One region of the Fictibacillus sp. NRS-1165 genome, then DNA from elsewhere that is predicted to be linked to it. Evidence: predicted binding sites of a transcription regulator. Region 1 holds the regulator's gene; each other region holds the start of a gene.
The links. The regulator LexA, encoded in region 1, represses DNA repair genes until DNA is damaged. The targets are predictions, from matches to a motif close to CGAACATATGTTCG.
Positions count from the first base shown of each region.

Region 1 (7,270 bases):
ACCGGCGGTTTGCTGAATGACCTGCAGATCGTTTGTGGAATGTGCCATTAGATCTCCCACTCTTCTTTTTTGATAAAAGCGGGGGGACATGTTCGTAAAATGAGAATAAAGGCGGTTCCGCAAATAAAAGCAAGTTCAATGGAAGCCCCGTAGATCATGATTCTCCAAAAAAAACGCAGGATATAGACAGCGGATGCCACCGCCAAGAGGATCACCAGATAGAGGAACAGCATTTTCCCGGTTAATGTTTCCTCCCTGATATGGTCCACCGTAAATCCGATGATTTTAGGCGGCACGAGCAAGCATAAAGAAACAAGCGCAAGCAAGAGAATTCCTGTTATGTACCTTCTTTTTTGTTGCTTGAAATACCACAATAAATCGATAAAAACGTTCAACCCATCTTCTCCCTCCTATAAAAGGAAACATACCTATTTTACCAAATAATGAAAATTAAAAAAATGTTTCAGCATTTTTTCAAAAAAAAAATAAACTGTTCAACAGAACAGTTTATGATTTTTTTGTATAAAAAAGCACCCACGAAAATGAGCGCTCGTCCACCTTACTTCATCTGGTTGTTCATTGCTTTCATCATCTGGTTGATTTTCTTTTGGGACGGCTTCTGACCCATTTGCATCATCATCACCCGCAGCATGTTTTCGTTGATTGGTGGATTCTTTTGTAAGTAATTCATCATGTATTTGCGGGCAATGAAAAATCCGATGGCTACTCCTGCAAGAAGTGCCAAGATACCCACAAGGATATAATAAAACATAGTAAAACTTCCTCCTTCGTGTTGTCTAGCACTAGTTTACTATAAAAAGCCAACGGGATACAAGATACAGTCCAAAATATTTATGACCCGTAGCCTGTCCTTGCTTTTAGCGGATTGAGCCAGCCATAACGATAATATTTAAAATCCATCGCAAAAAAACAGCGTTCATACTTTCGGATATTTTCAAAAATAGCGGTTTCCGCTTCAAAGCTGCCTACACTTTGAAGGATCATGTAACGTTCGGAAAAACTGAGCCGTGCAGAGCTTTTTTCACACTCCAAAAGAAAGGAATGGGCTTCGGCTTGAAATCCTTTCGAAGACAAGAGCATCTGTTTGATAAAGGATTGAAGAGGACTCGGCTGAAGTGGAGAGGTGATGTAATGAATCTGTTTTAGCAGAATGTCTTTTTGCACAGTAAAGGTTTTGTATTCTTCCAAAAAAAGCTGAAAGAGCTTGATTTCTTTCCCGAAATATTCCTCTGCGACATCTTCGTTGATCTTATAGATGAAATACTCTCTCAAGACCGCCACCCCTCTCCTTTTTTACATCAAGTATAAAGGATTCTTTACAAAATACTTGTCTTATACTGGAGCATGCGTCCACTTCTTTTGTCGAAAACAGAAAAACCCGGAGGACATCTCCGGGTTTCAATCCATTATTTATTAAATAAAGCTTTTACTTTGTTTGAAACATTTTCTACGGTGAAGCCATACTCAGCAATGATTTTATTCCCAGGTGCTGAAGCTCCGAACTTGTCGATTGCAAGGGTATCGCCATCTAAACCTACATATTTGTGAAGCCCTTGAGAGGCTGCCATTTCAATACCAAGTCTCGCTCTTACAGATGAAGGAAGAACGCTCTCTTTGTATTCTGCAGATTGCTGCTCGAAACGATCCCAAGAGGGCATAGAAACAACGGAAGTTTCAATTCCATCTTGTTTCAATTGTTTTTGTGCTTCAATGGCCAGACTCACTTCAGACCCAGAAGCGAGCAATAGTGCTTGAGGAGTCCCTTCAGCTTCAGAAATCACATAAGCACCTTTTTTAACGTTCTCATAAGCACTTTCTTTCGTCCCGTTCAGGATTGGAAGATTTTGTCTCGTAAGAACAAGCGCTGTTGGCTGATCCACACTTTCAAGTGCAAGCTTCCATGCAGCAACTGACTCATAAGCATCTGCAGGACGAATGACAGAAAGACCAGGCATTGCACGCAATGATGCAAGCTGTTCGACCGGTTCATGAGTAGGGCCGTCTTCACCTACAGCTACACTGTCATGTGTAAACACATACGTTACAGGCAGCTTCATGATGGAAGCAAGACGGATGGCCGGACGCAAGTAATCAGAGAAAACGAAGAACGTTGCACCGAATACTTTTAGTCCTCCATGAAGGGCCATCCCATTAACAGCTGCACCCATCGCAAATTCTCTTACTCCAAACCAGATGTTTCGTCCGCTATAATCTTCACGGCTGAAGTTTGTTTCACCGGTAAGCATCGTGTTGTTGGAACCTGCAAGGTCAGCAGATCCTCCGAATAGCCATGGAATGTTTTGCGCAAATGCATTCAATGCTTTACCAGAAGAAGCCCTCGTCGCGATCGGTTTATCGAATTCCGGAAGGTTTGTGTCAAAGTTTTCAGGAAGCTTGTTCTCAATTGACATTTTCAGCTGTGTAGCAGCTTCGCTGTGCTCTTTTTCATATCGGGCAAACAATTCGTTCCATTCTTCTTCTTTCTTTTTGCTCTCTTCTTTAATGGAAGCAAAATGTTCTCTTACTTCTTTAGGCACGAAGAAGTCTTCTTCAAATACCCAGTTATACGCTTCTTTAGTCAACTTTACTTCATCAGATCCAAGAGGCGCACCATGTGATGCGGACTTACCGGACTTGTTAGGGGAACCATAACCGATCACGGTTTTAACTTCGATCAGTGTCGGATGTGCTGTATCTTTCTTCGCTTCAGCAATTGCATTTTCGATCTCTTTCAGGTTTGTTCCGTCTTCTACTCGAAGAACTTGCCATCCATAAGCTTTAAAACGGTCTTCTACACTCTCGGAGAAAGAAAGATGCAGATCCCCGTCCAGTGAGATGTCATTTGAATCATATAGGACTACGAGTTTGCCCAGACCAAGATGGCCAGCCAAAGAAGCAGCCTCAGCGGATACACCTTCCATCAAATCTCCGTCTCCACAGATGGAATACGTATGGTGGTCAACAACCTCAAAGCCGTCTTTGTTGTATGTTGCAGCAAGGTGGCGTTCTGCCATTGCCATACCTACTGCCATCGCGATCCCTTGTCCAAGGGGTCCCGTTGTTGCATCCACTCCAGCTGTATGCTTGTACTCAGGATGCCCAGGGGTTTTGCTTCCCCACTGACGGAATTGCTTTAAGTCTTCCATGGAAAGGTCATAGCCTGAAAGGTGAAGCAAGCTGTATAGGAGCATGGATCCGTGCCCTGCAGATAACACGAAACGGTCACGGTTAAACCATTCCGGATTTTCTGGATTGTGGTTCATGAATTTCGTCCAAAGACTGTAAGCCATCGGCGCGGCACCCATCGGCATGCCCGGGTGTCCCGATTTGGCTTTCTCAATGCTATCTATAGCCAAAGTACGGATAGTGTTGATAGATAATTGGTCAATTGAAGCAGTAGACATTATTTAATCATCCCTTCATCTACATATGTAAAAGATTTCTCGATACCATCATAAACATATTGAGCATTTTATACAAGCACAATGCCCATCAATAGTGTCCCATAAAATGAATCTTTGATACAAACAAAGAAACCTGTATTATAACTTTTTTGTTATAATACAGGTTTACATTAGTTTAACGCCGGAAACTCACAATAGAAGATATCTTCTCCTTCGTCATAATCCAGTTTCATATCATCTACCAGCCACTGGTCATCCGGCTTCACAAAAAATTTCAATCCGCTTACTTCCTGTATTCGATCCCCATCTCCAGGCTGTGCAGGGCTGATTCCCAAGGCGTATCCTCCATTGCTTGCACTGCCGGCGTACCGTGCGTATAACCGGAGTGCCTCACCCTCATTTAAGTCGATTTCACTATATAATCTGATAACAGAATCCGTTATTGAAAAGGCCAATTTGTTCTCCCCTTTCATCGTTGTTATATAACAGTATATACGATATTCAGAATTTTGCAACAACAAAAGAGCCTGATTTCATATTACAGAAATCAGGCTCTTCTCTTAATGTTTGATATTATTCTGGCTTTTTTTGCTTTCTTTCAGCTTTTGCGGGGTCACATCATTGCCTTCAGGGTCAATAATTTTAAGTGAGTGCAATCTATTTTGAAAAGAAGATCTGACGTTTTTCAGATACTCCTCCCTTAGTTGCTTTTGTTCTTGGGCTTCTTCTGTAGACAAACCTTCTAGCTTTGACTTTTTAGCAAGAAAATTTATACGTTGCAGTTTATCTGGTGTAAGCATGGAGCACCTCTCCTTTTTCTTCGATATGCCTATCGTAACGAATATTAAGTAGAGTTTCCAGTCGGAGCACTTTCTAAATACTCCTTATACCTTCTGTGAACGGTTGCTTTCGATGCTTCATAACCGAACCCCTTTAATGTTACAGCAATTTCGGAAAATGTAAGATCCATATGTCTGAGACGTATGATTTCTTCAATCGGAAGCTGTTTCCGTTCTCTTCCCCCATGATGGATATTCTTTAAGTTATGTTGCGGTTTATAGCCTCTCTGAACGGCCTTTTTCATCCCTCTTTTAATTTTCAAATTATGAAGCTTGCGCTGATATTCTTCTACGACAGCTACGATTTCAAGCACCATGGATTCTGCTTCAGAGAGCTGGTATTCCCCCTGGCTGCTGTATGTATATACCTTAATGTTTCTTTTTTGAAGTTCATGAAGGAGTACGATTTTAGCGTTCCCTCTGCCCAAGCGGGTATCATCGGTTATGAGGAGAACGTCAAATTCTTCAGCCTGCGCCCGCTCGATCATCTCAAAGAGACCCTCTCTCTCTAAGCTGTATCCGCTTTCTCTTTCCTTGATGACTGACACAATTTCAAATCCATGCCTTACTGCAAGTTGTCTCAATTCCTCTTCCTGTCGGGATAAGGAGGCAGTCTGCTCCTCGTTATCCGTGCTTACTCTGCAATAAATGATCGATCTCAATTTTATTTCACCTGTCTTTATCTGCTTTGATCGGTATCGTTAATTTCTGGCCAGGAGTGATCGTCCCTGCCTGAATCGCATTGTTCTTTTCAACCCACTCTACAAATTCCCAATTTGAGCCTTTGCTCTTGGTGTATTCCTCTGCAATCTCCCATAGTGAATCTCCTTTTTCCACTGTGATCTCCATATATTCTTTGGATCCTTCTGCATGTGATTGATAAGCGAACATAATAAACCCTGCTGCAACAATAGATATTAGTATAAATACTGGTGAAAATCCCTTCAACATAAATCCCCCTTACGAATGTGTGTTCTTATTAATTGTTATTATAATAGGAACACCTGTTCTTTACAAGAGTTTTTTTCGAACTTATGTTTGTATATCTTGTTCCTGCATGCTATACTTTTTTCAAGAGTATTCAGTGAATGAGGTGTAATCATGACAAAACTTTCCAGAAGGCAGATTGATATACTGGAATTTATTAAAGAAGAAGTGAATGCAAAGGGTTATCCCCCATCAGTACGGGAAATCGGAGAAGCGGTTGGACTGGCATCCAGCTCCACTGTCCACGGCCATCTATCCAGGCTTGAAAAAAAAGGGCTCATCAGGCGAGACCCTACCAAACCGAGAGCGATTGAAGTACTAGGCCTCGACTCCGAACAGATCATAACGAAAACGCGTTCCGTGAATGTACCGATCATCGGTAAAGTTACCGCAGGTTCCCCGATAACAGCCATTGAAAATGTGGATGAGTATTTTTCATTGCCCGAACATGTAGTTGGCGACGATAATGTTTTTATGTTAACTGTCGAAGGAGACAGTATGATCGAAGCCGGTATCTATGACCGGGACCTCGTCGTCGTCAAACAGCAGCCCACTGCTGAAAACGGTGACATTATCGTAGCGATGACGGAAGAAAACGAAGCCACCGTTAAACGGTTCTTTAAAGAAAAAGATCACATCCGCCTTCAACCGGAGAATTCAGCGCTTGCTCCGATTCTGCTTCCAAACGTCACCATCCTGGGAAAAGTAATTGGAGTCTACCGTACCCTTCAATAAGAAACAAATTAAGCACCACGGGCGATCTCGCCTGCGGTGCTCATTTTGTTCACCCGTTTTCTTTTCACTTACCGTTCCGGTTACATCTAAAGGGCAGCTAAGAACAAGGGCAGCTAAGAACCAGACCTTTCGGAAATACTTTGAGCTTATTGCTAACAAAAACCTCCAAAATATAGATGGTGCTCTATCATCTCTCTATTCTCTCGCAAGGGGCTATGTTCACTAGAAAAAAGTAAGATTATTGCGATTCTCGGAAGTGCCAGCGGTTTTGATCCGCTCACTTATCGACTTCTCCGCAAGTCCATACCCGTCCATAGTCTGCCTGCGGTGACCTATAAGCGTCAGATTCTGCAAGGGCATAAGTTGGACTACCTGCTAATAGTCCAGTCATTATGCCTCTTTTACGAAAGAGGCTCCAACATTCTTGCCATCCGGCCAATCATTTGGTGAATGGGAGAATTGGTTGGAGATCCTGTGATTGGTACCGCCATGTTAATCGAAAAAAAACCATTTTAATTAAAGAATCGCGCCGAGCCGTTAAAGAAGGAATCATTATCGCTCTCCAGGCTTCACTGTCAGAAACCATGTTCTATACGATTACCTTCGGATGAAAAGCAGCACATTTGAACTTTCAAAAACAATCCGAAAATTATTTCTTAGAAGACAACTTTCGGCATGAACGACATCTTCCCCTCTTCGCAGAAACTCCCTGCATGGCCCTGCACTTCCGATGACCGCAAAATCAACAATTCGAAATCGTCTTGTTGTTGAAGCGCTCTCGAACACAATAACGACTACATCCCTTGTTCGAGGTGACAATAGTTTACCTCCTTGTAGATAGTTGATACTCTATAGGATGCAATGACCAATCGATGCGCAATGGACAAAGATGGAGTTTAATCAATTTTTGTCCTGTTCCCTCTTTCCCAAGGCAAATATTCATCAAGTCTTACACAGTACTCACTATTTTTGGATGCTCTCAAAAAACACTATACGATTTCCGAATGGGTCATTCATGCACCGCTCTTGAGTGTTCCATGGCGTAGTTTGGATTCCAGGACGAGCATACTTGTATTTCTTCGCAAGCAGATGAGAATGTAATAACCTGATATTTTCGACTTCGATTCTGAGTGCAGCTGTTAAATAGTTATAGTCAATTTAAAAACAATACACAAGATTAGCGCTAGCCAGATCATGATGATGAGAATAGCAACAAACCAATTTTCAGGTCTGTTATCTTCGTTAAAATCTTTTGCTTTAATTTCACATTCGTTAAGGACATCT
Region 1 is NZ_JBDPNU010000088.1:19,921-27,190, forward strand. Features, by position in the region: partial or broken gene ABHN01_RS24215 (ABC transporter ATP-binding protein) at 1-395, opposite strand, end outside; gene ABHN01_RS24220 (YneF family protein) at 560-772, opposite strand; gene sirA (sporulation inhibitor of replication protein SirA) at 853-1,293, opposite strand; gene tkt (transketolase) at 1,428-3,425, opposite strand; gene ABHN01_RS24235 (iron-sulfur cluster biosynthesis family protein) at 3,596-3,880, opposite strand; gene ABHN01_RS24240 (DUF896 domain-containing protein) at 3,986-4,225, opposite strand; gene ABHN01_RS24245 (YneB family resolvase-like protein) at 4,270-4,926, opposite strand; gene yneA (cell division suppressor protein YneA) at 4,934-5,212, opposite strand; gene lexA (transcriptional repressor LexA) at 5,366-5,986, shown strand; gene ABHN01_RS24260 (hypothetical protein) at 6,584-6,805, opposite strand; gene ABHN01_RS24265 (glyoxalase superfamily protein) at 6,950-7,144, opposite strand; gene ABHN01_RS24270 (YkvA family protein) at 7,126-7,270, opposite strand, start outside.

Region 2 (7,270 bases), on a different contig from region 1:
AATTAAAACAGAACCCTGAAGATGTTTACAGCCATTCACAATCCGAAGGCCGTTTCTCAAAAAATTACACGAACCCTGTTGAAGTCAAATATATCCCTACAGAAGATGTTTTCCAATTAAGAGTATTTGATATGGAAGGCGGTGAACAGCTGGACAGCAAAAAATTCCATTCCGTTGATGAAGTTATGGATGATTTAAACTTTGAGAGGAATAGTGGGTAAATCTAAATTTTCAGAATTAAATAGTTGCTATTATCTGTATTGATAAGTATACTAGTAAAAACCCATAAACGCATCAGCTTTCAATCCTACAAGCTTTTGCAAAAAAATTCAAGGAGGAATAGAGCATGAAAGACAACACATCGTATAATAAAGACATGAACGATCTTGTGAAATATAAGCTTCAGAAGAAAAATGACCCGTTCGCTTTTAATATGGTTGCTCAGATGATCCTTGATGAGTCGCTGCACGCCCATCAGATGAAACGTTATAAACAACAAATAGATGAAGCCCTGGAAAAACGGGATGAAAAACTCTTTATGAAATTAACCGATGAATACATTAAATTTCTAGGATAAGAAACCAGACCTTTTACTGGTTTGGTTTCTTTTTTTGCACGCTTTTTTCTTTTTGAGTAAACCCATACCCCTGTGCCGCTAAGAGAATGATCCCGGTGATAATCCGATAAGAGCAATAATGAGATAAGAAACCGCATGAAGCATTCCATTCCATGTCTCTTTCAATAAAGCCTTGGCTTTGGCCCACGTATTCAGCTGTTTATTGTCTGTGCCTTCATTCTTCACCTCAAAATGAACCGTTACCGTTGAAAGTTCGCTTTGATTGTTTAAAAAGTTCATTTCTGCCCTGAATCTTTTCGATTTGTTCCTGCATACCAGCAAGTTCCTTTGAAATGTGAAGGAGGTCCTCTGTTTTTTCTGCATTTTTCATAAAGTTTTCCAAACGGGTTCGGACGAGCCGCTTTGCTTTCAGCCGTACTTCCAGGTCTGTATATTCCTCTGTAACGTCTCGACCGTTGATCACCTCTTCAGGACTGCCCGTGCTTAATGCCCTGGCTTTACGTGTAAACGCAAAAAAACGATCCTGTGGAATCCTTACTTTTAAATAACCTCCGCTATGCCCTCCTTCTTCTGATAAGGTTTCGCTTTCAACGATGTAGCCGCCCATCTTGTTTGCAGCTGTTCCACATCGCTCCGGGCCTTCTTAAAGTTTTGAACCGTTATCGTAATCTGACTCGTGTAGATCATCTTTTGCTTTTGGGTATCAGACTTTTTAGTTTCTGACCTATCCTTTTTCATGGCGATGGAAGAGCTTCCTCCTTCAGATGCCTTCTCTGAAGTGCTTTCTCCCATACTGCTGCAGGAAGCCAAAAAAAGAACGAGTAACAGGCAGAAAGCGCTGAATTTCCTATTTCTCTTTTTTATCATCATCATATCCCCCTTTTAACAATAGACGACTAAACCGGCCTGACAGTTGCAATAAATGGAAAACTCATGTCAAAAAGTTGCAATATCACGCGAATATGCTAGTATTTACAAAGTGATTTATTTACAACAAGAGCAGTTAAGTACGGAGGATACCATGAATAAAGTAGGAAGAAACGAACCGTGTCCATGTGGCAGCGGCAAAAAATATAAGAATTGCTGTCTGCGCTCGGTCACAACCGTTCAGATGAACAAAATCGTTGAAATTAGCCGTCATCAGGAAGGTGCAGCCAAGTTTGCCTTTGATCATTTTCAGGAAGAAATGGGAAGCCGAACACGTAAATACATAGAACAATACCAGATTGGCAGAGATCAAGAACAAACGTACGCCAATTTGATCGTTTGCTGGTTGATGTTCCAATCTGATATGAAGGACGGCAAATCGCCGATGGAGCTTTATCTTCAAGACCAATTAAAGAAAGAGCAGCCGCAAATTATGGATGTCCTAAAGAGCTGGGAGAAAAGCTCCCCATCTGTTTATAAAATAGATTCTAACATAAACCGAAATACCTTTTTGTTACAGGATGTAATGGACGGTAAGGAATACACTGTTGAATTTAATAGCGAAATTCTTCCGCAAGAAGAAATGGCTCTTGTCGGTTTCCTCATCTATACAGGAGAACATTATGAATTTTACATTGATTTTGCCTTGATCCCTCAAGGTGAATGGAATGGCCGCTTACAAGGGATGTTTCCCCAAAAAACAGCTTTGAACACTAACTTCCCTCATGCTTTACAAGCACTCTTGTCAAAACAGGAACAGACTGGGGACAACAGTATTTCTCGACAGGATGATCCAATACTCGCTCACATTAAAGAGAATGCAACAGAAGAGATAGTCAATGAGGCAGAAAAAATCTGGAAATCATGGAACAGTGAACAAAAGCTTGTGATTCGAAAAGAGGAACCATATGCGGCTGCTATTCATTACAGAGTGTGCAAGGATGTCCTGAACATACCTGCTACTCAGTCAGAAATCGCAATCAAGTATGGGATATCAGCATCCAGTCTTTCTTCTAAATACCGCCAGCTTAAAAACCTGGCAGACTAAAAAGAACCTGCTCTTATGCAGGTTCTTTCTATGTGCCCGAATTTGATGATCGGTAAGCTGTGCAGCAAACTTCTATATTTTCATAAGCTTCGGATTCTGAACCTGCAATCGGCCCCCGCTCTAAACGATTCCTGATCATCGGCATCCGTTCACCTCCGCTCTTTTACATCTTATTTTTTGTTGATGCGATCCTTTTTATTCGATAAACCAAAAGCTCTGCTGACAAAAATCAGCAGAGCAGAAGGATGAAGCAATTATTTGGCTTGTTTGTGCAAGGATTCTTCAGTTCCATCCTTGCCTTTACTTCTATTTAAATACCAATACAAAGGTAATCCAATCAGGGTAACACCTATAGCTGTAAGACTGTCTCTCGGATTATCAATAATCGTTGCGATGACGATGTAGCCAGCCCCTATGATCGCAAACGCTGGAACAAGTGGATACAGAGGAACACTGTACGACCGCTCCTTCTTTTTGTTTCGCTTTCTCAAAAGGAAGACAGCAAAAAAGGCAAAAATGTAAAAGATATAAATAGCGAATATCGCCATGGCTGACAGATAATCCGGATTAGACAACAGCATCAGGATAACAGCGAACACGACTTGCAGTCCTGTAGCAGGAATCGGTGTTCCAAACTTCTCGGAAACGGAGGCTAGAAAATGGGATGCCGGCAGCTGTTTCCGTTGAGCCATGGCGTAAGTTACCCGCGGAAATGTTAGGATCTTACCATTCAAACACCCGAAGATAGAAACCGCAATCCCAATGGCAATAAGCTTCCCTCCGACCTGACCGAATAATAGAGTCGCCGCTTTACCTGCTGAGTTCTCGCCAAGGCTTACAATCGTACTTGCCGGCAGAACATGAAGCATCGCGATATTTACAAGCAGATATGCTGCGGTAACAATGAGGATGCCCCCGATGATGGCTTTCGGGAGGATCTTGGCAGGATTTTTCATTTCACCCGCTACAAATCCGACCATGAGCCATCCGTCATACGCCCATAATGTCGCAAGTATAGCGGCTCCCATACTAATCTCACCACCAGTCAACCCGCTGCCTGCAGAAAGAACCTGTTCATTTCCTTTCCAAATCCCAAACACAATAATTAATACAATGGGAAGGAGTTTACCGGCCGTGGCGACATTCTGTACAATTCCTCCATACTTCGTGCCGAAACTGTTAATGACCGCTAAAAAAACGACCGTTATGATTCCGATCCAGGGGCCAGCCTTTTCATTCCATTCGAACAGATTTGTGATTAAAGAACCGAAATACAGCCCAAGGCCCCCAATAATCGCTGGTCCGTAAATGACAGTCTGAACCCAGCCGCTTAAATACCCCCATACTTTTCCGTATACTTCTTCCATATAGACGTAGAGTCCGCCTGTTTTCGGTATTTGAGTGGCTACTTCAGCTATTGTCAGGCCGCCTGCCAAGGTGATCAGCCCGCCCAGCAGCCACGCAAGCAATGCCATACTGGAGCCGCCCGCATACTCAATTACTTTTCCAGGCTTCATAAAAATACCTGATCCGATCACTGTTCCGATTACAATAGACATCGCCACTGAAAGCCCGATGTCTTTTTTGAGACTTGCTTCTGTGTTCACTCTGCTGTCCACTCCCAAACTATTTTTGTCTACTCTAGAAGGACTTCTTGTAAAAACCTTATCATAGCCGGGATGATCTGTCACTACGATCAAAAATAGTAATAGTATTCAAAAAAATACAAATATATTATTATAGAAGTATAGGGCTTTCCCATCTTTCTTCAGATACCCTTTTTAAAAGCGGTAATTCCCAAATACAACAGCCCGATCAGTCCAAAGAGCGGATAGAGATAGTGCAATAGTGAAGAGTATCCAAAAAGGCTGATTAAATATCCCCCTCCCATCAAAAGGCACAGTATAACGTTGGAGGAAAGCTTGATGTATTGTTTTGCCGGTTCCAGCAGGCCGAATAAATTGCCGATCAAGGTCGTGAAAATTTCGCCATAGACTACGATCAAAAAAAGAAAATGAACAATTGCACCAAGCTTGCTGATGATCTCTGCGACCGGTATTTCATGATGTATGGACTGCGGCACTAAATAAAGAGCAAAATGGCTGTTAAGCAAGATAAAAGTTAATCCCAGGCCTCCAATAAATCCGCCCCATTTAATAACTGTCTCATCCTCTGCTTCACGGCTTAACGGCACGAGAACAGCCTGGGACAGGGTTAAGTTAAACGCGGCATAAGTAAAAGGGCTGAAGAGCCATTTCCAATGCCGGGTAAAATCTTCCGTTCGGATAAGGGGAGCTTCTATAGGTGAAAAAAACATAGATACCGAAATGATGATCGAAAACAGAATCATGACAGGAACGATAACCGAATTCGTCCATAAAATACCGTCCATTCCTTTTTGCATCACTATGAAGCACAGGATGACCGTTAGGATGATCCCTGCATGAAATGGCAGATGAAGCTGTTCTGAGAATAAAGCCCCCGTCCCTGACAGCATGACCGATGTGACCCCAAACAACATGATAAACATGATAAGATTGATTCCTGTGGCAATCCGGTCCCCAAACAAATACCGGTTTAACGCTTCATAAGTGTCTGCGCCGATTGTTCGTGCAAGCAGCATGATTTTCGTACCCAGATAAATAAACAGGAAACCGCTGATTAAGATCCCCAAAAAACCGGCAGAACCATGAACGGTAAAAAACTCCACAATCTCTCTTCCCGTCGCAAAACCCGCTCCTACAACCGTGCCGATATAAGTGGCAGCAATTTGAATAATCTGTTTACGCCGTATACCCATCATACCCTCCAACTCCGCCCGTCCTTTCTGTTTAAATGTATGCCTGGACGAGGATTTTAGAAGGGCACTGTGAGAGCGGAACGCATTCCTTTTAAACATTAAACCCTTTAAGAGGAGATCGGAAAACGATAATAAACGTGTCCAGTAAATGTCTCAATTGCATCCCATCGGGAATACGATATCTCCACCAGATTAACGAACTCCATTGCTGCGCATATGGTTTCGATAATCTCCTCATGTTGCTGTCCATCAAGCACCGGTCTTTCAATTTTGGTATTGGTCCAATCGTATGCTCTTAAAGCACAATATGCTGCGGTATAAACCATACCTTGCCATTATTTCATTTTTCCACGGTCTCATATCAATGAAACCACTCCCTTAATTCCATAATATTACCGAACAAACGTTCTTGAAAACTGGAAAATAAAGAGAGAACCGACTTTATGCTGTCGATTCTCCGTATGAAAACCTAATCCTTATCCAACTTCCCCTCTAACAAAACTAGGTTTTCTTGGAAGTTATATTCGGCAAATTGAGCACCATACGCGTAATTAACCATTTTAAGCCACAAATCAGAACGTTTACCTATTTGGTATAGCGACTTTTTATGCTTGACAACAACACTCTCAAACGATTGATCGTAGATAGCTGGCGGGAATGAGCACCGTCCATCACACCGACCTTTGCAATGGTTGAGGTGTTGGTCGGTAAGATAGCACCTAATAGCACCTTTCTCTCTACAGCGGTTAGGAAGTTACCGAATTACATTCCCTTTCGAAAAAAGCCCCGATTTGAAGGATTTTCTTCATTAATCTTCTATCTTCACTTTTCCTAAATCATCTTGTATTACCTTGCTTAGATCTTTCTGTTTTGACCGCAGATAAATGTCATCCATGATAAATACCAAGTCGTTCTCTCTGTTTAAAACAGCGAATTGATAGCCCTCTAAGTTCTTTTCTAACTCATTTATTTGCGGTTGGGTTAATTCGTTTGGTATTTCTTCAACAAACTGTATATGCATTTCCTTGCTTTGTGAGTCTCCCTTTTTAAATGATGGTCCTGGCTTTGCCAAAGTTTGCTCCAGCGAAGTGACTTCCATAGTTTCATCGGGGAAACCAATCACAAAGGAGTAGTCAATTCCTTGTGATAAGAATTTTACAAGCTTACCGCTTAAATGGTAGTCCATATCAAGAACAATCTTTTTTTCCTAAATACTTAAATGATCTAGGGTGAAAATTGAATTTGTCAAATCGTTTACCAAAATCCAATTGTTTTTGTAAAGTCAATTCTTCTTTTTCAGGTTTGGCGGCTTGCGCGCTCGGGACGTTCTCTTCTTTAGAAACCGGCTTGGTTTCCTCTTTAGAACAACCTGTAATCGCTATTAACAAAATCAAGCAAGCCAGAATTTTTTTCATAAAACTTCATCCTTACATTTTTTGTTGATCTGAATAATTTGGTTGTTATTTTTCTGATAATTATCTGCTTAGCTTTCGGTTCGATTTAGTTCCTATACCGCTTTCTCTCGCCACCAGATCTGCCCGACTGAACGGCTTTATAATAAAGTCAGGCGCATTTTCTATCCTACATAAGAGAGCAACCGTTCTACAGAATGGTTGCTCTTTGTTGAGCGTCGAATTGTTAGTCCTCTAAATTTCCCTTATGTCCACCAAAGGATTTCTCCATTCATCCATAAATGTTAGTTACACCCTTTACTATGGCTAGGCATATATCAATGACTATAACCCTTTTGAAGACGTCTATATTTTATGGAAAATTCTTTTTCTCCTAATCTGTTGTTACTTAGAAAAAAATTAAGTGAGAGTGGAAAATGATGAGCATAGAGATAATCATTATGGGATTATTTGTGGGTTTTTTAATAGGTTTAACAGGAGTAGGAGGCGCAGCTCTTTTAACTCCT
Region 2 is NZ_JBDPNU010000004.1:25,350-32,619, reverse strand. Features, by position in the region: gene ABHN01_RS01370 (hypothetical protein) at 1-221, shown strand, start outside; gene ABHN01_RS01365 (IDEAL domain-containing protein) at 347-577, shown strand; gene ABHN01_RS01360 (DUF4349 domain-containing protein) at 656-856, opposite strand; gene ABHN01_RS01355 (DUF4349 domain-containing protein) at 804-1,184, opposite strand; gene ABHN01_RS01350 (hypothetical protein) at 1,118-1,444, opposite strand; gene ABHN01_RS01345 (YecA family protein) at 1,599-2,552, shown strand; gene ABHN01_RS01340 (APC family permease) at 2,807-4,159, opposite strand; gene ABHN01_RS01335 (YkvI family membrane protein) at 4,321-5,352, opposite strand; gene ABHN01_RS01330 (YolD-like family protein) at 5,460-5,678, opposite strand; gene ABHN01_RS01325 (hypothetical protein) at 6,161-6,538, opposite strand; gene ABHN01_RS01320 (hypothetical protein) at 6,540-6,767, opposite strand; gene ABHN01_RS01315 (sulfite exporter TauE/SafE family protein) at 7,184-7,270, shown strand, end outside.
Region 2: ABHN01_RS01330 (YolD-like family protein) is a predicted target of LexA. The motif match lies at 5,749-5,762, and genes of this name have one in related genera.

Region 3 (7,270 bases), on a different contig from region 1:
TACCTTGGTGTCATCGGCGGGTTATTTAGTAGCGCGGTTGCCTTTGCTACGGTATTTCCGAAAGTCGCGATTGATGGTCTTCATACCGCGAATAAAGAACGTAAGAAAAAATACGGTGACAAACCCCAAAACGATCCATTGTTCAAATGGTTTAGTATGTTTATCCTTATTACTCCGGTCATATGGTCGATTCCAGGTATGCCTGGGTTCGTTAGTTTGGTCGTATTTATAAATATACTATCCGTGGTTGGTTTACCAGTAATATCCGTAGGCCTTCTGATTATGACGAATCAGAAAAAGTCATTGGGGCAGTATGTCAACAAATGGTATGAAAATGTGCTGTTAGTCGCTTGTACCGTTCTTGCCCTTTGGTCCTCTATCAAACTGGCTGTTGATTTTCTAAGTTAAATACCCTGAGAGGTGTCGTTTGGATCATCGTAATTACGTACCACAACCACCGCCTTATGCTAATAAGACGGTGGTTTTTTACTAGTTTTCAGGATGATTAGGATAAGATTGTAACCGGTGACGAATTAACTGAATAAGACATAAAGTACAAGACTTAGATATAGCCAACCATCGCATGGGTGGGACTGAAGCTGTTTACCGTCTCAGTCACATCGAAATTTAGATATACTGGTTCAAAAGCTTATTACCACAGTGGATATGACGCGTATAATAAAAGAGGAAGTCTTTCTTTCTGGCAGGTGACAGGATGGAAGGAAGAAATGGAAAGAACGTTCCGGCACATCCTATAATGCTTATGCTTCCGGAAATTTTCACGTTGGTTTTGAAGTTTATGGTATTGGTCTAATTATTCAAGAATTTTATATCAAACATACAGTTCAATGCACGAAAAACGGAACAATAAAGAGATATTATAAGAAGAGTTAAGGAGGTGTTAACCTTTGTCTTTTTTCAAAGGATTTAAAAAGGTTGATTACATTGTATTTTTTCTATTGTCCTTCGTCCTGTTCACGATGAACGTATTCGGTCCGATGACAGCCGGATTGATAATTAGCGTTATTGTCACTTCACTTGTTACTTCTTTAGTTCTTGGCACGATCACGAATATCATACGAAAATTATTTCGTGTAGCTAGACAGTAAAAAGGAGACCATATCGGTCTCCTTTTGCTATTTTCATCTATGCAGCATTTCTTCTAATAATCGGAATGGTTGTTCAATGTCCGGAATCGATGGCTTTTTGTAGATTAACGCGACTTTCTTTAATCATAAAGGTGTGAATCTTGAGGCCGGATTTTTCAACCTTCAATTCGTAAGGAAAACAGCATCGTATATACGCTGCTGTTTTTAATTGATTCTCACTTCCACTAAATCAGCCAATTTAATTTTGTCGATTTCCCCATGGGAATCCACTATTCGTAGTTCTCTTCTAAAGGTATCGACATAATGGACCTTACCAATCAACAAATGAAAATCCCCGTCTTTAAAATAGGTGAAACACAAGGCTAAATTTTCAGCCATCGCCTCGCAGATGGTTTGTTCTATTAGCTCCATTTGTTGCTGATCGAGATCTGGTTTCGTTTTGTTTTGGTTGTCCCAATCATATTCCCTAAGACTCTTTACATGTTCAGGCATGAACATCCCTTGCCATTTCATCTTCCCTCGATGACGAAGCATATTCATCACCTTCCTGTTTTTATTATAAGCGAATATACGTTCGTGTAACACTGAAAATAAATGACAAATGCAGATAAACCCTTACAAGATTTGTTTTACCAACTCGAAAAATGATATTTAACATTGGAGGTGTTCCACATGAGTAAAAGGACAATATCAATCTTGAAAATGAAAGAACGGTAATGAGGAGGTCATTCCAATCAAAAACATGGAACTCAACGAACTAGTATGTGCTAACAAAATCAGAAATTAACATCTTTGAAGAGAGCCCATTCGTCCAGGTTGTCATGATTATCATGTATACATGGTCGAATTATCGTTCAAAGTACCTTCTTAGATGCGAGGGATTAATTCATTAATTCTGATCCAGGACTTGGAAAGACATAAAAACTCCGAACCTAGAAAGCAGCCCGCACTATCATTATAAAAAACTGAATAAACAGCGGTATTCACAACACCTGTTTATTGTGAACCAGATAGCTCTAGAATAAAAACGGGCATGGATGCCTGAAAAAGGAAGGTCCTCTGACCTCCCCTGATTACCTCTTCTCCTTTATGCAAGTTTGTCTTTAAGCTGGAACCGTGTAGCGAAGTGTTCAACGATCTCCTTTCCAATCTCAAGGGATGCTGTGGCTGCTGGTGATGGGGCATTACAAATATGCAATGACTTTTCCCCTGAAAAGATGGCAAAGTCATCGACCATTCGTCCATCATGCATCAGCGCCTGCGCCCGCACTCCTGCATGAGTAGGTACAATATCCTTCTCCGTCAACTCTGGAATTAATTGTTGTAAGCTACGGAGAAACGCGGTCTTGCTGAAAGAACGCACATATTCTTTCATGCCTTCTTTCATGTTCGCCATGGCCATCTTCCAAAAACCAGGAAAGGTCAAAACCTCCATAAGATCTTTCACGTTGATATCCGTTTTCGTGTAACCCTCTCGCTTAAACGCTAATACCGCATTTGGACCGGCATGGACCTCGCCATTAACCATTCGTGTAAAATGAACACCAAGAAACGGAAAATCCGGATTTGGGACAGGATAAATCAAATGTTTCACTAGGTACCTTTTTTCGGGTATGAGTTCATAATACTCCCCTCTAAACGGTACAATTTTCATACCCGTATTCAAGCCGGACAATTTAGCGATACGATCACTGTGCAAGCCCGAACAATTAATCAGGAACTTCGTTTTAATCGTTCCTTGATCCGTTTCTAGTGTCACCCCTTCTTTTTCCTCCGAAATATTTTCCACTTTTGTACCAAGACGGAGGTCTCCTCCACCTTCCTCTATTATTCGGGCAAACGTATGGGATACCCCCTTGTAATCGGCGATTCCTGTGCTTGGCACACGGATCGCACCCTCGCCTTTCACATGTGGCTCTATCTCCCTTAACTCTTCAGGTGTAATTTTTTTCACGTCCAACCTGTTCTGTAAGCCTCTATCATATAAGTTATCCAAAAGAGGCAGCTCTTTCGGTTGTGTCGCTACAATGACTTTTCCGCATACCTCATATTGAATGCCGTGTTCTTCACAGAATTCGACCATGGATGTACTGCCCTGACGGGCAAAACGAGCCTTATAACTACCGGGGTTGTAGTATATCCCCGAATGGATGACCCCGCTATTATGCCCCGTCTGATGATGAGCTAATTTCTTTTCTTTTTCAATGATAGTGATCTTTGCACCTGGGTATCGCTTTGTAAGCGCATAGCCTGTAGATAAACCTACAATCCCTCCCCCAACAATGGCAAAATCGTACATTTTGATTTCTCCCCTTTTTGAGATAAATTCTCTCTACCATTAACGGATAGATCCTACAAAACAGGGATAAGGGGCAAAGGTTCCATGAACGTTTTGCCCCGGCCATCTCTTAATGTATCTGGATCTTCATGGAGAGATACTTCTCCTCTAAATAGTCTTTAATCCCTTGATGGCCGCCTTCTCTTCCCATTCCGCTCTCCTTTATCCCGCCAAATGGTGCCTGAGCAACGGTAGGAATCGCATCGTTCAACCCAATAATGCCAAATTCTAAAGCTTCTGAAACCCTTACTAAACGACTCGCATTCTGTGTATATAAATAGGCCGCTAAACCATATATGGTATCATTGGCGAATTGAATTACCTCTTCCTCTGTGTCAAAAGGGATGATTGGCGCAACAGGTCCGAATGTTTCCTCATTTGTAATGCGCATATCGTTTGTTACGTCACCTAAAATGGTAGGTTCATAGAACAAGCCCTGCGATAATTCACCTTCTAGTCTTTTACCACCGCAAAGAAGTTGTGCTCCTTTGGCAATAGCATCCTGTACATGTTCTTCTACTTTTTCGATACCATCCTGACTGACAAGTGGCCCTACTTCAGAACAAGGATCTAGACTATTTCCAACTTTAAGGGCTTTTGTTTTTTCCACAAACAATGCTGTGAACCGTTCCATCACAGAACGCTGAACATAAATCCGGTTGGCGCAGACACAAGTCTGTCCAGTGTTTCTAAATTTGCTTGCAACAGCGCCAGCCGCCGCTTCTTCAAGATCGGCATCTTCAAAGACGATGAACGGTGCATGCCCGCCAAGCTCAAGAGATAACCTTTTCAGTTGAGGAGCTGATTTACTCACCAATATTTTCCCTACCTCAGTAGAGCCAGTAAAAGAGATTTTCTTGACGATCCGATTTTCAAAAATTTCGTCTGAGATCTGGCCCGTATCTCCGGTCACTACGTTTACGACCCCATTTGGAACTCCCGCCATTTCAACCAATTTGCTAAAGGCAAGTGCACTGATAGGGGATTGTTTAGCCGGTTTAATAATCCCCGTACAACCAGCGGCCATTGCCGGACCAATCTTTCGAGTCATCATTGCAAGCGGGAAATTCCAAGGGGTGATCGCTGCAACCACACCGATCGGTTGACGGATTACCGCTAACCTTTTATCCGGCGCAGAAGCTGGGATGGTTTCTCCATAAATCCGGCGTCCTTCTTCTGCAAACCACTCCAAATAGCTGGCGGCAAAAAACACTTCACCCTGAGCTTCCGTAAATGGTTTTCCCATTTCCATGCTCATGATTTCAGCTAATTTATCTTTATATTCGTGCATAAGATCACATATTTTTAGTAAAAACTTGCCTCGTTCGGCAGCCGTTAACTTTGACCAAGACTTAAACGCCTCTCCTGCCGCTTCGATCGCTTCTCTCGTTTCAATACGTCCCCCCTTAGGAACTTGAGCGACCACCTCTCCATTAGAGGGATTGGTCACCTTGAACTTTTCTCCACTTTGAGCGTCTTTCCATTCACCGTTGATATACAATTTAAGTTCGTTTAAATTCACTAAAGAATCGACTTTTAACATGATTTATCCTCCTATATATTAAATTTCACATTCAGCTTGCGACTGTTCCTTTTGCTTGATTTTCGTTAAATGATATCCTCTGGTTTTTGATAATCAATGAGTAGGCCAAAGAAGCGATGATGCAAATGACTACGGGGATGATAAGCGCAATGGTAAAATTATTAAATTTTGAGATTAACAGACCAGTTACCACAGGCGCCAACCAGCCAGCAAGATTACCAACAAAATTTTGTAAGCCGGCAAGCTTTCCTTCAGCACCCTTCGGAGAAATATCAGACACGGTCGCCCATAAAATTCCGGCTGCTAGACCTTCTCCTCCAATAGCAATGGAAATGAATATAAGGGCGGACATGGCATTTTGGGTATAGATGGTTGGAATTATGAATAAGGGAAAGAGCATCCCGATGGATAAAATCGTTTTTCTTGCTTTAATGGAATTCCACCCTTTTCGAATTAACCAATCGGATAAAACCCCACCAAGGATATTTCCTAGGAAGGACATAATCCACGGAAGCATGGTAAAAAATCCTGCTTTCAGCAATGTCATGTGCCGTTCAACAACAAGATAAGTTGGCAGCCATGTCATCATTAAATAGGTCAGATAGTTATGAGCAAACAAGCCATATAACATCGGCCAAACATTCCGAAATCGTAAAAATTTAAGAGGTGAAATGTTTAGAGGTTCATTTTTTGTCTCCGTTTGTCCTGCCTCAATATATGTGACTTCAGCAGCGTTAGCGATCTTGCTCTCACTGGGCTTGTTTCGGAAGTAGAACAACCAGAATCCCAGCCAGACAAATCCGACCAATCCAATCACCACAAAGGCTGTCTGCCATCCCCATCCCTCAATAATCCATGCCAGAAAGGGTGTTGTGATTCCGATCCCAATGGCGGTCCCCGAGTTAAAAATTCCGTTTGCCACCCCGCGTTCGTGTGCTGGCAGCCAATCTGAAATGACACGCGTATTGGTTGGAAATGCAGGCGCCTCCCCAACTCCCATCAGAACACGGATCCCAATCAATGTACCAATCGAACGACCCAGTCCTGTAAATACCGTACATAGTGACCACCAAACAATCGCGAGAGAGTAGGTAAGCCTTGCTCCTAATTTATCAACGATCATTCCTACTGGAATTTGCATTAAGGCATACGACCAAAAAAAGGCGGAACCTAATAGTCCAAACTGTACGGTTGTGAGAGAAAGATCCTTCATCATGGAAGGCCCTGCGATTCCAAGGATCGCCCGATCCATATAGTTCACTGTGGTCGCAACGAATAGAAGAACAACGACCAACCATCTTCCATTTGTTTTTTTCATATTCTCACCTCTTTTTAAATATGAATGCGCTTCCAAAAACTTTGTTAATATACCGATACCTCACGCCTAATGCCGTTTATTTCCAAATTCCCATAAAAAGCGTTTTCAATAATGGATCCAATATCAGCAGCTTTCGTCAGCCGTGGATTAATGAGAACGTTACCGCTCCTCATTGAGTCCTCCACCAGCTTTGGCAATGCCTGCAACGACACACCCAAATCCTTGATATTCAGTGGAATATTCATCGATTTATTCATATTAATCACAACCTCTATCGCCTTTTGAGCGGCTTCCATTTTGGTCAAGTTACTAACGTCTACGCCCAAAGCAATGGCTATATCTTTATATTGTTCTGCACACGCAGGTAGGTTAAAATTCATCACAAAGGGTAGCAGGGCAGCATTTGCGATTCCATGCGGGATGTTAAAGACACCTCCTAGTGTATGAGAAATCGCATGCACATTGCCTAAACGAGATTGGGAAAAGGCGACCCCCGCAAGCATGGCGGCAACAAGCATCTTTTCCCTGCTCACAAGATCTGTTCCCCTAAAGTAAGCCTTTGGCAAGTGCTCAACAATCAGTTTAATGGCTTGGATGGCATACCCTTGACTAACAGGATTCGCTGCCTTAGAGGTGTATGACTCGATCGCATGGGTCAAAGCATCCATTCCCGTTGCAGCGGTAATTTCCTGTGGAAGTTGGAGCGTAAGGGCCGGATCGAGAATGGCCAGGTCGGAAAATAAATAGGAACTTAACACACCAAATTTAAAAGAAGTCTCTTTATTGGTTATCACGGTTGAATTCGTGGTTTCACTACCGGTTCCTGCAGTCGTCGGAATCGCTACAATTGGCAGCGGATGAACCTCGATTTTTTCTACACCTTCATAATCTATAATATCTCCAGGATTAACGGCCATCACCGCAATGGCTTTTGCGGTATCGATTGCGCTGCCTCCGCCTAC
Region 3 is NZ_JBDPNU010000021.1:63,836-71,105, reverse strand. Features, by position in the region: gene ABHN01_RS09240 (Nramp family divalent metal transporter) at 1-408, shown strand, start outside; gene ABHN01_RS09235 (hypothetical protein) at 909-1,109, shown strand; gene ABHN01_RS09230 (YolD-like family protein) at 1,314-1,643, opposite strand; gene lhgO (L-2-hydroxyglutarate oxidase) at 2,197-3,408, opposite strand; gene ABHN01_RS09220 (NAD-dependent succinate-semialdehyde dehydrogenase) at 3,518-4,990, opposite strand; gene ABHN01_RS09215 (MFS transporter) at 5,022-6,308, opposite strand; gene ABHN01_RS09210 (iron-containing alcohol dehydrogenase) at 6,353-7,270, opposite strand, start outside.
Region 3: ABHN01_RS09230 (YolD-like family protein) is a predicted target of LexA. The motif match lies at 1,673-1,686, and genes of this name have one in related genera.